One region of the Pseudoalteromonas sp. Hal040 genome, then DNA from elsewhere that is predicted to be linked to it. Evidence: predicted binding sites of a transcription regulator. Region 1 holds the regulator's gene; the other holds the start of a gene.
The links. Region 1 encodes ArgR, which controls arginine synthesis, uptake and breakdown. Its sites were predicted from a motif close to ANTGAATANNTATTCANT; they were not measured.
Positions count from the first base shown of each region.

Region 2: a site for ArgR is predicted at 2,797-2,814, ahead of argA (amino-acid N-acetyltransferase). Genes of this name have one in related genera too.

Region 1 is NZ_JARLUU010000001.1:467,451-475,122, reverse strand. It holds gene cgtA (Obg family GTPase CgtA) at 1-101, opposite strand, end outside; gene rpmA (50S ribosomal protein L27) at 252-509, opposite strand; gene rplU (50S ribosomal protein L21) at 526-837, opposite strand; gene ispB (octaprenyl diphosphate synthase) at 1,248-2,219, shown strand; gene mdh (malate dehydrogenase) at 2,309-3,244, opposite strand; gene argR (transcriptional regulator ArgR) at 3,470-3,937, shown strand; gene P4S60_RS02135 (Dyp-type peroxidase) at 3,934-4,833, opposite strand; gene P4S60_RS02130 (ABC transporter ATP-binding protein) at 4,895-5,938, opposite strand; gene P4S60_RS02125 (ABC transporter permease) at 5,935-7,569, opposite strand; gene P4S60_RS02120 (Fe(3+) ABC transporter substrate-binding protein) at 7,647-7,672, opposite strand, start outside.
Region 2 is NZ_JARLUU010000001.1:1,596,258-1,603,929, reverse strand. It holds gene glnS (glutamine--tRNA ligase) at 1-53, opposite strand, end outside; gene P4S60_RS07160 (DUF3083 family protein) at 282-1,352, shown strand; gene argA (amino-acid N-acetyltransferase) at 1,394-2,734, opposite strand; gene sucD (succinate--CoA ligase subunit alpha) at 2,929-3,801, opposite strand; gene sucC (ADP-forming succinate--CoA ligase subunit beta) at 3,801-4,967, opposite strand; gene odhB (2-oxoglutarate dehydrogenase complex dihydrolipoyllysine-residue succinyltransferase) at 5,142-6,635, opposite strand; gene P4S60_RS07135 (2-oxoglutarate dehydrogenase E1 component) at 6,639-7,672, opposite strand, start outside.

The DNA of each region.
Region 1 (7,672 bases):
GGACCGCCATCTGGTACATATTTTTCACGTCGGAAAGATACGACACCGCTGCCGCCATCACCCGCGTCACAACGAATTTCTACTTCATCTACAAACTTCATGATTACTCACTTTAAGATTGGCTTGTTAATAACTCTATTATATACCTAAGTGCCCTATTCAGCACCCAATGCCAAGGCGCTTAGGTATATATTTATGCGCCTCAAAACAAAAAACCCCGCAAAGGCGGGGTTTTTCAAATATCGAGATGATTACTCAGCTACGATATTTACGTATTTACGGTTTAAAGGACCTTTCTGTTCGAATTGAACTTTACCATCTGCTTTTGCGAAGATAGTGTGGTCTTTACCGATACCTACGTTTGCGCCAGCGTGGAAACGAGTACCACGTTGACGAACAATGATGCTACCCGCTAGAACTGATTCGCCACCAAAACGCTTAACACCTAGGCGTTTGCTTTCTGAATCGCGACCGTTACGAGTACTACCAGCTGCTTTTTTATGTGCCATTTCTCAGTACCTCTAATTAAGCGCTAATGCCAGTGATTTTAACTTCAGTGAACCATTGACGATGGCCCATTTGCTTACGAGAATGCTTACGACGTCTAAATTTAACAATCTTAACTTTCTCACCGCGACCGTGTGAAACAACCTCAGCTGTTACTTTACCACCGTTTACGAACGGTACACCGATCTCGATTTTCTCACCATCAGCAACTAAAAGTACTGAATCAAATTCAACTGCTGCACCAGTTTCAACGTCTAATTTCTCAAGACGAATTGTTTGACCTTCAGTCACACGGTGCTGTTTACCACCACTTTGGAAAACCGCGTACATAATTAACTCCGTCTGTGCGCCCTCAAATCGACGCAACTAAAATATTCTTCAATAGGGCGCGAAGTTTACGCTAATGTGCAAAAACTAGCAAGCCTCTTTTTCGATAAAATGAATAAAAAATAGCTGCATTGAGAGCAATTCAATATTTTCCCCTATTCTATCCTAAAAACACCACATGCCAAGCGGTTTTTACGATCTCATGACAATTAAATTACGCTAATAATACGCACCTTTAAAATTCAAAAAGCTGATCACTTATTAATCAAGGTTATAAATTTATGTCAGCAAAATTGATCTGAAATAAAAAACTTTACAGTGTTTTTTTAATGAATCATCACAAAATATCGAGCAAGCGCTTTTTTTGTTGTACAATCAGCCCCGTATACCCATAAATATTGGCTCGGAGATCAATGGATATAAAAGCTATCCAGACGTTAATCGAAAATGAAATGGATGACGTCAATCAACTTATACACGCCCAAATGCGCTCAGATGTCGCATTGGTTAACCAACTCGGTTTATACATAGTAAACAGCGGTGGTAAGCGCGTTCGACCTATGTTGGCCATTTTAGCGGCAAAAGCACTCGGTTATGAGGGCAAAGACCATATTACGCTTGCTACTATCATCGAATTTATTCATACCGCGACATTACTGCATGACGACGTTGTCGACGAGTCACATTTACGCCGTGGTACACCAACAGCCAATGCTGAATTTGGTAATGCAGCGAGCGTTTTGGTGGGTGACTTTATCTATACACGTTCATTTCAGTTGATGGTTGGCCTAGGTAAAATGTCAATTATGCAAATTCTAGCTGATGCAACGAATGTTATCGCTGAAGGCGAAGTATTACAGCTAATGAACTGTAATGACCCAGACACGACAGAACAAAGCTACATGCAGGTTATTTACAGCAAAACTGCAAAATTGTTCGAAGCCGCAACTGGCCTTGCTGCAATTATTACCGAGCAAGATGAGCAAACCCTTGAAGCATTAAACTTATACGGTATGCATCTTGGCACGGCATTTCAATTAGTGGATGATGTACTTGATTACAACGCCGATGCTGAGCAACTTGGTAAAAACATTGGCGATGATTTAGCTGAAGGTAAACCTACCCTACCGCTTATCTACGCAATGCAAAAAGGCACCCCAGAGCAAGTGAAGCTAATTAGAGACGCTATTGAGCTTGGCAATGGTATGGATCACTTAGAGAGCATTCTAGCAGCATTAGCTGACACTAAAGCGCTTGAGTTTGCAATGCAAAAAGCTGAGCAAGAAGCTGACAAAGCGATTGCTTGTATTGCTTTCTTACCAGACACACCGTACAAACAAGCATTAGAGAGTTTGGCACGCATCGCCGTTGCCCGCGATCATTAAACGCTATTTATTCGAGCCATTAAAAAAGCCTGCATATGCAGGCTTTTTTGTTTTCGGCGATTTAAAAAACCGCCTATCATCTGTCGGAATTAACCGTTGATGAAATCAACACCTTCTTGGATGTCTTTGTTAAGAGTAGCTAGCATGTCGTTTTTAGCTTGCTCTTCGAATGCACTTAACTCACCGTAAGAAAGGATTTCTTCAACGCCGTTTTTACCTAAACGAACTGGGTGTGCGAAATATGCTGCGTCACCGTTTTCAACTGCAACGTATGCGTAATCAACAACTTCTTCACCTTGTAAGCCTTTAACTAAAGACATACAGAAGCGTGCTGCTGCAGCACCCATTGAAAGAGTCGCTGAACCGCCACCCGCTTTAGCGTTAACAACTTCAGTACCTGCGTTTTGGATACGTGGAGTTAATGCTGCAACTTCTTCGTCAGTGAAAGTAACACCTTCAACTTGAGAAAGAAGAGGAAGGATTGTAGTACCTGAGTGACCGCCGATCACTGGAACTTTAACGTCAGTTGCGCTTAAACCTTTAAGTTCAGCAACAAATGCTTCTGAACGGATCACGTCAAGCGTTGTGATACCGAATACACGGTTAGCATCGTAAGTACCTGCTTTTTTGAATACTTCAGCAACAATTGGCACAGTGCCGTTAACTGGGTTAGTGATGATACCCACTAACGCTTTAGGACAGTTTCTAACGATGCCTTCAGCTAATGTTTTGATGATACCTGCGTTTACGTTGAAAAGGTCCGCACGGTCCATGCCTGGCTTACGTGGCATACCCGCTGGGATAAGAACGATATCACAACCAGCTAATGCTGCGTCTAGGCTGTCAGCACCAAAGCCTTCAACTTTAACGTCTGTTGGGATGTGAGAAAGATCAACCGCTACACCAGGAACAACAGGGGCAACATCGTATAACGATAATTCAGAACCTGCAGGTAAACTTGTTTTTAATAATAAAGACAATGCTTGGCCGATACCGCCAGCTGCGCCTAAAACAGCAACTTTCATTGGAATTCTCCGTAATTTGAGGTAGGAAATATTTGTGGCCCTAAAGATAATGAAATTAGCGACTAAAAACAAATTTATCCTGCTTATTTCGCGTATAATTTCGACCATAGTTGTAAACTTAGCTGTAAAGACACAGCATTTTGGACGACATTGTAAACTAATACTGCATAAATATGCAGAGTTGTGTAGAATTACTCCACATTTGATGAATAAAGAAACGAAAACATGCAACCACAAGACAAACAAGAAGCACTGATCAAAGCGTTTAAAGCGCTATTAAAAGAAGAAAACTTCGGCTCACAAGGTGAGATTGTCGAAGCATTAAAAGAGCAAGGCTTTGATAATATTAGCCAAAGTAAAGTCTCTCGCATGTTAAGCAAGTTCGGTGCGGTACGTACTCGCAATGCAAAACAAGAAATGGTGTATTGTTTACCGGCTGAAATGGGTGTGCCAACAGCGAAAAGCCCGCTTCGCCAACTTGTTATCGATATTATGCATAACGAAATGATGATTATTATTCGCACTAGCCCAGGCGCAGCACAATTAATTGCTCGCTTACTTGATTCACTCGGTAAGGCGGATGGTGTACTAGGTACGATTGCAGGTGACGACACTATTTTTATCGCCCCTGCGAAGATTTCTGAAATCGATGTCACGCTTGAGCGCGTGCGCACTTTATTCGATACCGTTTAAAGTTGCTTTAAGAAGTTTACTGACGGGGCGAAAAAAGCAGATCCCATATCGGCTTGAGTAAAATCGAGCCAATGATCATAGCAATCGCCCTGCCCTAAGCGACTCTTTAATACCTGTTCAAACGCATCCCCTTGCGCAGCACACGAAACCATTAAAATTCCCTGCTTATGCACATCACCAAATGGCATGCTTTGGTTTAGCAATAGTGGCTGGCCATGCTCATCTTTTAATTCACTACGAACCGCATGACTGGTTTCTACAGCAGGCACAATCAAGGTGTTATCTAAACGCGTGCGCCCCATGATTTGCTCTTGCTCAGACAACGATAAATGCTGCCAGACACTCAAATCATGCACAAAGCGCTGAACATGGATATAACTGCCTTGGTCTTCAAAGTGACCCGGTTTATCGATAAGTGCTGTACTACGCTTTTGGCGACCATGCGGCGTATCACCCGCATAGATAAAGCCGTTAAAATCACGCCCGTCTAAAAATCGAAAATTACGAACCTGCTCCACCAGCTCAACATCCGGTGTTAATAATTTTAGGATTTGCAGGGCAAATAGATGATTGACATCTTCGCGGTCTGAGCGAATTTGTACAAACAAATCAAATGGCTGGGCACTAATCACATGCTCACTGTGAGTTACATTCGGAAAGCTTTGCAATTGACTAGGAATAAACTCGGGCAAGATATGCGGCCAATACTGAGCACCAAGGGCAACCACGCACGACAGCATGGCTTCTGAGAACTGATCAGCAAACTCATCTTGAATGACGCTGACGCGTTTTAGTTTTTTACGTAATGACTCATCATGGCCATCGTAAACATTAAAAAACAGGTGCAAACCATGTAAGTTTGCTTCAGCACAAATCCCAGATTGCGCTTGCGCCATAGTGAATCCTTAGCTTCTCGTTATTTGCACAAAGCCAAGGATTCAAGATTGTTATTTAGTACTAATCATGAAAAAAATTGACTGTGTGCGGCATTATTTTTATTTTTACAGGCTGCTCAACAGCTAACACGCGATCTTGCTCTGCGGCAACTTCACACTCTTGCCCTGCAATATTGATACGGTACACATAACGCGTGCCGATAAAGCGTCTTTGCAAGATAGTTAAACTGTTTGCGTCACTGTGCGCAGCTTCACACAACTGAATATGGTGCGGTCTTATATACACTTGACCTTGCTGGCAATTAGTATTGCTTACCGTCAATGACTGAACCACACCAAACGCCGTTTCGTATTCAGTTGGCGTTAATACTTTTGCCGTTAAGTATATGCCCGTACCAAGAAACTCTGCAACCACCTTTGAGTTAGGTTGACTAAATAACTGCTCCGGAGAGCCCTGTTGGGCGATTTTTCCACCATGCATAACAGCAAGCGTGTCAGCAAATGCGAAAGCTTCTTCCTTTGAGTGAGTAACAAATACCGCAGAAACCTGCTGAGCTTTAATAATGCGGCGTATATCGGCGATAAGCTCAAAACGTACTTGTGTATCAATATTCGAAAATGGCTCATCAAGTAATAATAAACTTGGTTTGTAAGCAAGTGCACGGGCTATTGCCACTCGTTGCTGCTGGCCACCTGAAAGCTGATGCGGGTATCGCTGTGCACAACCATCGAGTTTAACAAGGCTAAGCATTTCATCTACACGCTCGCGCTTTTGTGCTTTGCTCATGTTGCTAAGGCCAAACGCAATGTTGTCGCTCACCGTTAAATGAGGAAACAGCGCATAGTCTTGGAACATCATGCCAATATTACGTTTTTCCGGTGCAACAAACAGCCCGCTATCGTTGACCACTTTAGAATCAATACTCATATAGCCTTGCTCAGGCTGTAAAATCCCGGCAATTGCCTTTAAGGTGGTGGTTTTGCCGCAGCCACTTGCGCCAAGCAAACAGACGATTTCATCTTGTTCAACATTGAGGTTTAGTTCACTCAAAACCTGAGTCGCATTGTACTGATAAGCTAAGTCTTTAATTATCAAATGACTCATGAGTGATTTTGCTCCATCGAACGATTAACGAAATACAAAGGGATTAACCCAACTAACACGATAAACAAGGCCGAAATTGACGCAAGCTCCAATTGCTCATCACTAACATATTGAAAAACATGGGTGGCCAGCGTTTCAAAATTAAAAGGTCTAAGTAATAGAGCGGCCGGTAATTCTTTCATGCACTCAATAAACACTAATAAGCCAGCTGTTAAAATGCCGCGCTTTAATAGCGGTAAATGTACTCGCCAAAGGGTTTGTAAGGGCCCTTTGCCCATTGATTGGCTGGCCATATCAAGTGAAGGGCTAATACGTAAAAAACTGCTTTCAAGTGCGCCATGTGCAATCGCATAAAAACGCACAACGTAAGCAAAGATCATCGCAAATAAAGTGCCACTTAAAAGTAACCCCGGTGATAAACCAAAAGGCTCAAGCCAATTATTTAATGCATCATCCAGCTGTGTTAATGGCAGTAATACGGCAATCGCTAACACAGTACCAGGTAAGGCGTAGCCAGTACTTGCTAAACGCCCTGGGATCAAAGGGCAAGCTTGTTTAGCAATGCGCTGATAAAACAATACCAATAAGCTCAATAGGATAGTTGCAATGCTCACCACAACAGCCACTTTAAAACTTTGCCAAGCGTAATTAAAAAATGCCCCATTCCATGCTTCATCTGCATAGACAATGGCGTATTTAACTAACACCCCAACCGGTAGGATAAAAGCCAATACCAGCACAACGGTGCAAGCCAAGCTTGCAGCCCACGCCGCACCGCCTTTTAAGCGATACAAGGTTGCGCTGTTAACGCTTGACTGACGTTCATACACAGCTTGATTACGACGACTAAAACGTTCAACCATGATGGTTAAAAACAAAATCAGTAACATAATGCCTGAAATTTTCGCCGCCGCGGTTAATGAGTAATAGCCAAGCCACGTATCGTATACAGCGGTAGTGAGCGTACTTACAGCAAAGTAATTGACGGTAGCAAAATCAGCCATGGCCTCCATACTGATTAATATAACCCCTGCCACAATCGCCCCACGACCAAGAGGCAAACTAACGCGTAAAAAACTTTGTAATGGTGAGAGGCCCATCAGCTGACTAGCTTGCACTAGTTTAAAAGACTGCTCTCTGAGTGCCGTTTTAAAAATTAGGTATAAGTAAGGATAGAGTACCAAGGCAATCATAAAAATAGCCCCAGTCAATGTACGAATATCAAAAAACCAGTAATCGTCTGGTGATTGCCAACCAAACCAGTCTCTGAGTGCGAGCTGTACAGGCCCTGCGTACTCAAGTAAGTCGGTATACACGTAGGCGATAAGATAAGTTGGCATTGCTAAAGGCAGCATTAACGCCCATTCAAATTGCTTACGCCCAGGAAAGTCACAATATGCAGTTAACCAAGCTAACGGCAATGCAATTACACAGCTTAACAGCCCTACCCCTGCAATGAGTATGAGTGTATTACGGGTATAATCCCACAGCACCGTATCGAAAAGGTGCTGAAATACATCTGAATCCCCTTGCAGAGATTCAAATAACAAAAAGCCTAATGGCGTAACAAGCAACAGGCCAATAAGCCAGGCTATAAGCTGCCAACGCGACAGCGAAAACTTCACATGCATAAGTGGATTAATACCAGATAAAATAAAAGCTGTTAAAAAACAGCTTTTATAAAATTGTGTAACGAGGAATGTTCTCGTTATAAATCAAACTTTACTTCATCAA
Region 2 (7,672 bases), 1.1 Mb from region 1:
TCATCAATACGCGTTCTAATAAAGTTACTTGGGCGATTCTCAATTTCCGCCATAGGAGCATAATCCTCTGAATATTGCATGGTGACAAAACTACTGCATTATTACAAAAACAAACCCTAACATACAGTAGTTGAACCATGTTTATTGAAGATAATAAGTCGATTCTTGAATACATAGTTCACAGACTCGACAAAATCGGTAAAAAAATTGTTCTAACGCAATAAAATGATCATTGACTAGCGATATAGTGCCGTCAGTTTCATTACCAATAAGGAAAAAAGATGGCTTCGCTCAATCAACACCGAGTCTATATTCCAAGCTCAGCACGTGCAAACCAGTATGTGTTAGTTGAATTTAAACCTACTGATGAGTTTTTTGCCCAGTTTACTAATGTGAGCTGCGCTTATAAGCGTCTTGCAAGGGAATTATTTGCGCTATGTGATGAGTATGAATTGCATAACGTACATTTAATCGCAAACGATAAACTACCTGTGGTTCGTTACCATGATGAAGCATACAGTTTAGAAACCGCTAAGCAGATTTTATTTTTCTACAATCCGCAATACCATGAAGCACATAACGTTTTTGCCGATGGTGAAGTTAGATGCAAAAAAATACGTTTATTATTCTTAGCAACCGGTGAAGATATTCGTGCACATGCAGCAAGTTTTCATCATAATGTGCAAAGAGTGATTAACTCATTACAAGAAAAACTATTAAGCGGCCAACCACCGCTTAAAATTCGCGATCATCAACATCTAACTTATGATTTATTTGCCAAAGCAAAAGGTCACAAAGAAAGCTATGGCTATAAATTACGTAGCTTATACCCACGCTATCAGTCTCGCCAATGTCATTTACCAACAGAGCACAGCGAAATGACCTATGCAGGTTTTTCAATTCCTGTTACACGTGCCATTAAAACGCAATTTCAACATATGTTGAATGAAGAAAATTACACGCAGTTTTATCAATACATCTTTGATGCATTCAAACGTGCATGTGATAAACGCGCTTTAACCCTAGGCGCATTCATCGCAAATGGTACACGCCCGATTGTGCGTAATAGCAATATTGATAACGCACAAAGTAATAGTGAACTGCAAAAACTAACCTTTGATTGCAGTACTGAACAAGTACAGTTACAACAGTATTGGGATGCAAATCAACTTGTTGATGCGCTACATTTTGTGATTGCAGCAGCAGATAAAGACAAGCATGACATTGGTTATGGCAAGTTTATGAATCAAGTACAAAGTGCCATAAATGAAGTAACCGATGAACTGGCGTTTAATCCGACTCGCCAAGATTTACGTGTGCGTTTTTATCAGCACATAAATTATCAATATTAATGAATAACAATGAGGGGTGACGCGCTTGCGTCACCTTTTAATTAACGGTTTTTACTTAACTTAGTAAGGTCTAATCGCAATACCTTAGAACGTCGCTCATAGTTATAAAGCGCTTTTTTCTTAGCTGGCAACTCATCGACTGTTACCAATTCAAAACTCTGCTCTAAAAACCAGTGGATGCTGCGTGTTGTTAAGGCAAATAAATGCGAATAACCTGCACGTTTAGCCTTGTTAATAATAAACCTCAGTAGATAACTGCCGCGGTCGGCATCTCGGTACTGAGGGTGAACAGCCAAACTTGCAAATTCCCCTACTTGTTCATCTGCAAACGGATACAAAGCTGCACAAGCAATGATAAGGCCATCACGCTCAATTACTGTAAATTGCTCAATTTCGATTTCAAGTTGCTCACGCGAACGACGCACTAAATAGCCCTGCTCTTCAAGTGGCCTGATAAGGTTAATAATCCCCGTGATATCAGAGATACTTGCACTTCGTAATTGCTCAGAGCTTTGCGGCGCGATTTGCGTACCGATCCCATCTAAAGAGAACAACTCTTGAAGTAATGCGCCGTCTTCTTTGTAACTAACTAAGTGACAGCGATGTACACCACCACGACACGCATCAATCGCTGCTTGTAAGAACACGGTTGCACTTAAACATGAATCTGGTTGATTGCGATAATTCGCTAATACATGCTCTGCTTCATTGGGCATAAGCTCAGCGATTGCTTCGCCATTTTCATCCAAAATACCGGCCTCTTGACAAAAGCCTAGCATCTTATCGGCACGCAGTTTTAACGCTACTTGTGTGGCAATTTCTTCTGCTGTTAAGTTAAAGCTTTCACCTGTCACTGATGCTGCAATCGGACCGAGTAACACGATACCGTTGTTATTTAGCTGATGGCGAATGCCTGCAACGTCAATGCGTCTCACTCTTCCTGAGTGATGGTAATCGACACCTTCATCAACACCTAAGGGTTGGGCAATAACAAAATTACCGCTGACAACATTTAAGAAAGAACCCGACATTGGTGTACTACTCAAAGATGTCGATAAGCGTGCTGTGATGTCAAATTGCATTGCACCGGCGACTTTTTTTATTACATCAAACGTTTCGTTATCGGTCACACGTATCTCATTGTGAAACTGACTAGTTATGCCAACTTGCTCAAGCGCGGCATTAAACTGTGGGCGAGCACCAAACACTAAAACAATCTTAATACCAAGACTCGTTAAAAGCGCAATATCATTGATGATACTGCGACAACCAGACTGGTCAATCGCCTCACCACCAAGCATGACAACGAATGTTTTGCCTCTGTGAGCATTTACATAAGGGGTTGACTGGCGAAATCCATCTACCAATTCTGTGGTACGCACGTAATATTTACCTTATTAAAGTCGAATGTTTTAATAAAAACAACTATACAAGCCACAAGTGTAGAGAATTTATATTCACAAATAAAGCATTATTATTCTTAATTTGTAGGCGGAATTTTCGTGCGGGTTATAAGAAAGTGATAGATACAAAAAAGGCCCGCATAAGCGAGCCTTTTTTAAGAGTTCAGAACTGATTACCAGCCTGTTTTCTCTTTAAGTGCAGCACCGATATCAGCTAGTGAACGTACAGTTTTTACGCCAGCAGCTTCTAATGCAGCAAATTTCTCATCAGCAGTACCTTTACCGCCTGCGATGATTGCACCTGCGTGACCCATACGCTTACCTGGAGGTGCAGTAACACCCGCAATGTAAGAAACAACAGGTTTAGTCACGTTGTGCTTGATGTATTCTGCAGCTTCTTCTTCTGCAGTACCACCGATTTCACCGATCATAACGATAGCTTCAGTTTGCTCGTCTTTTTCGAACATTTCTAAAACGTCGATGAAGTTAGTACCAGGGATTGGGTCACCACCGATACCAACACATGTTGATTGGCCGAAACCAGCGTCAGTAGTTTGCTTAACCGCTTCGTAAGTTAAAGTACCAGAACGTGATACGATACCTACTTTACCAGGCTTGTGGATGTGACCAGGCATGATACCGATCTTAGTTTCACCCGGAGTGATAACACCTGGGCAGTTAGGACCGATCATACGAACACCAGTTTCTTCAAGCTTAACTTTAACGTCAACCATGTCTAGTGTTGGGATACCTTCAGTGATACAAACGATTAGCTCGATGCCAGCATCGATAGCTTCTAAGATTGCATCTTTACAGAAAGGTGCTGGTACGTAGATAACTGATGCAGTTGCGCCAGTTGCTTCAACAGCGTCACGTACTGTGTTGAATACTGGAAGACCAAGGTGCGTTTGACCGCCTTTACCTGGGCTTACACCACCAACCATTTGTGTACCGTACTCAAGCGCTTGCTCAGAGTGGAAAGTACCTTGACCACCTGTGAAACCTTGACAGATAACCTTTGTATCTTTATTGATTAATACAGACATTATTTGCCCTCCGCAGCAGCAACAACTTTCTCAGCTGCGTCTGTTAGTGATTCAGCAGCGATGATGTTAAGGTCAGACTTAGCAAGTACTTCACGACCTAGTTCAGCGTTAGTACCTTCTAAACGTACTACTACAGGAACGTTTACGCCTACTTCTTTAACTGCGCCAATGATACCTTCAGCGATCATGTCACAACGTACGATACCACCAAAGATGTTAACTAAAACTGCTTTAACGTTGTCGTCAGATAAGATGATCTTGAATGCTTCAGATACACGCTCTTTAGTAGCACCACCACCAACATCTAGGAAGTTAGCTGGCTTACCACCGTGTAGGTTTACGATGTCCATTGTACCCATCGCTAGGCCTGCACCGTTAACCATACAACCAACATTACCGTCTAGTGCAACGTAGTTAAGCTCGAAGCTTGCAGCGTGAGCTTCACGCGCGTCTTCTTGTGAAGGATCGTGCATTTCACGGATTTTAGGTTGACGGTAAAGCGCGTTACCATCTACACCGATTTTACCGTCTAGACAGTGAAGGTTACCTTCGTCTGTGATTACTAGCGGGTTGATTTCTAATAATGCGAAATCGAAATCGTTGAACATGTTTGCAAGACCCATGAAGATCTTAACGAACTGTTTCATTTGAGTAGGGTTTAAACCTAGTTTGAAACCTAATTCACGAGCTTGGTAAGCTTGAGGACCAACTAGCGGATCGATCTCAGCTTTGTGAATTAATTCTGGAGTTTCTTCTGCAACTTGCTCGATTTCAACACCACCTTCAGTAGATGCCATGAAAACAACTTTACGAGAAGCACGATCTACTACAGCGCCAAGGTATAATTCGTTAGCGATGTCAGTGCAGCTTTCAACAAGGATTTTAGCTACTGGCTGACCATTTTCGTCTGTTTGGTAAGTAACTAAGTTTTTACCTAACCAGTTCGCGACGAACTCTTTAACTTCGTCGATTGTTTTAACTAGCTTAACACCGCCAGCTTTACCACGGCCACCTGCGTGAACCTGTGTTTTAACAACCCACATATCACCGCCGATTTTCTCAGCAGCTGCTGCAGCTTCTTCAGGTGTATCGCAAGCGAAACCTTGAGAAACTGGTAAACCATATTCGGCAAAAAGTTGTTTTGCCTGATACTCATGCAAATTCATGATGCTTTATCCAATTTTTTATACTAAAAGAGCTGAATATTTATGCAAATAGCCAGCTATCCCAAATTGCGCACTTAGTATAAATCCCAAGGCTCCACATGAAAACCCCAGTTAGACCAAAGGCGCAAAAAAAGCTGTGAACGAGGTTCACAGCTTAGTTTTTATACAACCAGATTAAACATCTAGTAGTAAACGAGTTGGATCTTCAAGTAACTCTTTAATTGTTACTAGGAAGCCTACTGATTCTTTACCATCGATTTGACGGTGATCGTAAGATAACGCTAAATACATCATTGGTAAGATTTCAACTTTACCATTTACAGCCATTGGACGATCTTGGATTTTGTGCATACCTAAGATTGAAGACTGTGGTAAGTTGATAATTGGTGTAGATAGTAATGAACCGAACACACCACCGTTAGTAATTGTGAAGTTACCACCTGTCATATCTTCGATAGATAATTTACCGTCACGACCTTTAATCGCAAGCTCACGGATACCTTTTTCGATTTCAGCAACTGAAAGTTTGTCACAATCTTTAAGAACTGGTGTCACAAGACCACGAGGTGTAGAAACCGCGATGCTGATGTCGAAGTAGTTGTGATAAACAATATCATCACCGTCAATAGACGCATTAACTTCAGGGAAACGCTTAAGTGCTTCAGTTACAGCTTTCACGTAGAAAGACATGAAACCTAAACGGATACCGTGACGCTTTTCAAATACTTCTTGGTACTGCTTACGAAGATCCATGATTGGCTTCATATTAACTTCGTTGAACGTCGTTAACATTGCAGTTGAGTTTTTCGCTTCAAGAAGACGATTAGCAATTGTTTTACGTAAACGTGTCATAGGAACACGTTTTTGCGTACGGTCACCCATAGGTGCTGCTGGCGCTGCTGCTTCAGCTTTTGGTGCTGCTGCAGGTGCTTTTAAGAATGTATCAACATCTTCTTTAGTTACACGACCGTTTTTGCCTGTACCTTTGATTTTAGATGCATCAAGACCTTTCTCAGCAATTAAACGGCGTACTGACGGTGTTAAAACGTCAGAGCTGTCGCTTGAATCGCTTGCTGGTGCTGCTTCAGCTTTAGGAGCTGCTGCTGGTGCTGCACCCGCTTTAACTGTACCAATTACTTGCTCACCAAGTACTGTTTCGCCTTCAGCGTGAATGTGCTCACCCATGATACCGTCTTCTTGAGCAACAACTTCAAGAACAACTTTATCAGTTTCGATGTCAACTAGGTTTTGATCGCGAGTTACCGCTTCACCTGGTTGAACGTGCCAAGTAGCAATTGTCGCGTCTGCGACTGATTCTGGAAGTACAGGTACTTTAATGTCCACTTCTTTACCTTCTGATGCTGGTGCTGATTGCGCCGCTGGCGCGTCTTCTGATTTAGCTGGTGCACTATCACTTGCTGGTGCAGCATCTGCATCACCAAGTAATGCAATTACTTGTTCGCCAAGTACCGTTGCACCTTCTTCTTGTGAAATTTCAGTGATCACACCGTCATTTGGTGCAACAACTTCTAAAACAACTTTATCTGTTTCGATATCTACTAAGTTTTGGTCGCGGCTTACTTTGTCGCCAACACTTACGTGCCATGTTGCAACTGTAGCATCAGCAACCGACTCAGGAAGTACAGGAACTTTAATTTCTGTGCTCATTGCTTATCCTTTCTTTTCAATAGTAAGCGCATCAGCAACGAGCGCTTGTTGTTCTTTATTATGCACTGACATGTAACCACACGCCGGTGATGCTGATGCTTTACGACCTGCGTAAGTTAATTTAGCACCCGCTGGGATTGCATCAACAAAATGATGTTGAGAACAATACCATGCACCTTGGTTTTGTGGCTCTTCTTGACACCAAACAAAATCTTTTACGTGTTGGTAACGTTGCATGATTGTATCCATTTCAGCATGTGGGAATGGATATAATTGTTCTACACGAACAATAGCAATGTTATTTAATTCAAGCTTGCGACGCTCTTGCAGTAGCTCGTAATAAACTTTACCGCTACAGAATACAACGCGTTCTACTTTGTCTGCTGCAATATCATCGATTTCGTCGATCATGTTGTGGAACACACCTTCCGATAACTCTTCAAGTGTTGATGTTGCCAGCGGATGACGAAGTAATGACTTAGGTGTCATAACAATCAATGGACGACGAAGTGGACGTACAGATTGGCGACGTAGCATTGCATAAACTTGCGCAGGTGTTGAAGGCACACAAACTTGCATATTGTGATCAGCACACAATTGTAAGAAACGCTCAAGACGTGCCGAGCTATGCTCAGGACCTTGACCTTCATAACCATGTGGAAGTAAACATGTAAGACCACATAAACGGCCCCACTTCTGCTCACCTGAACTTAAGAATTGGTCGAAAACAACTTGTGCACCGTTAGCGAAGTCACCAAACTGCGCTTCCCACATAACAAGTGAAGTCGGTTCAGCTGTTGCGTAACCGTATTCAAATGCAAGTACCGCTTCTTCTGAAAGTACAGAGTCGAATACTTCAAACGCACCTTGCTTTTCGCTGATATTTTGCAGCGGCAAGTAAGTTGAAGCGTCTTTTTGGTTATGGATTACAGCATGACGGTGGAAGAATGTACCACGGCCTGAGTCTTGACCTGTTAAACGAATATCAGTACCTGCATCAACAAGTGTTGCATAAGCAAGTGTTTCGGCCATACCCC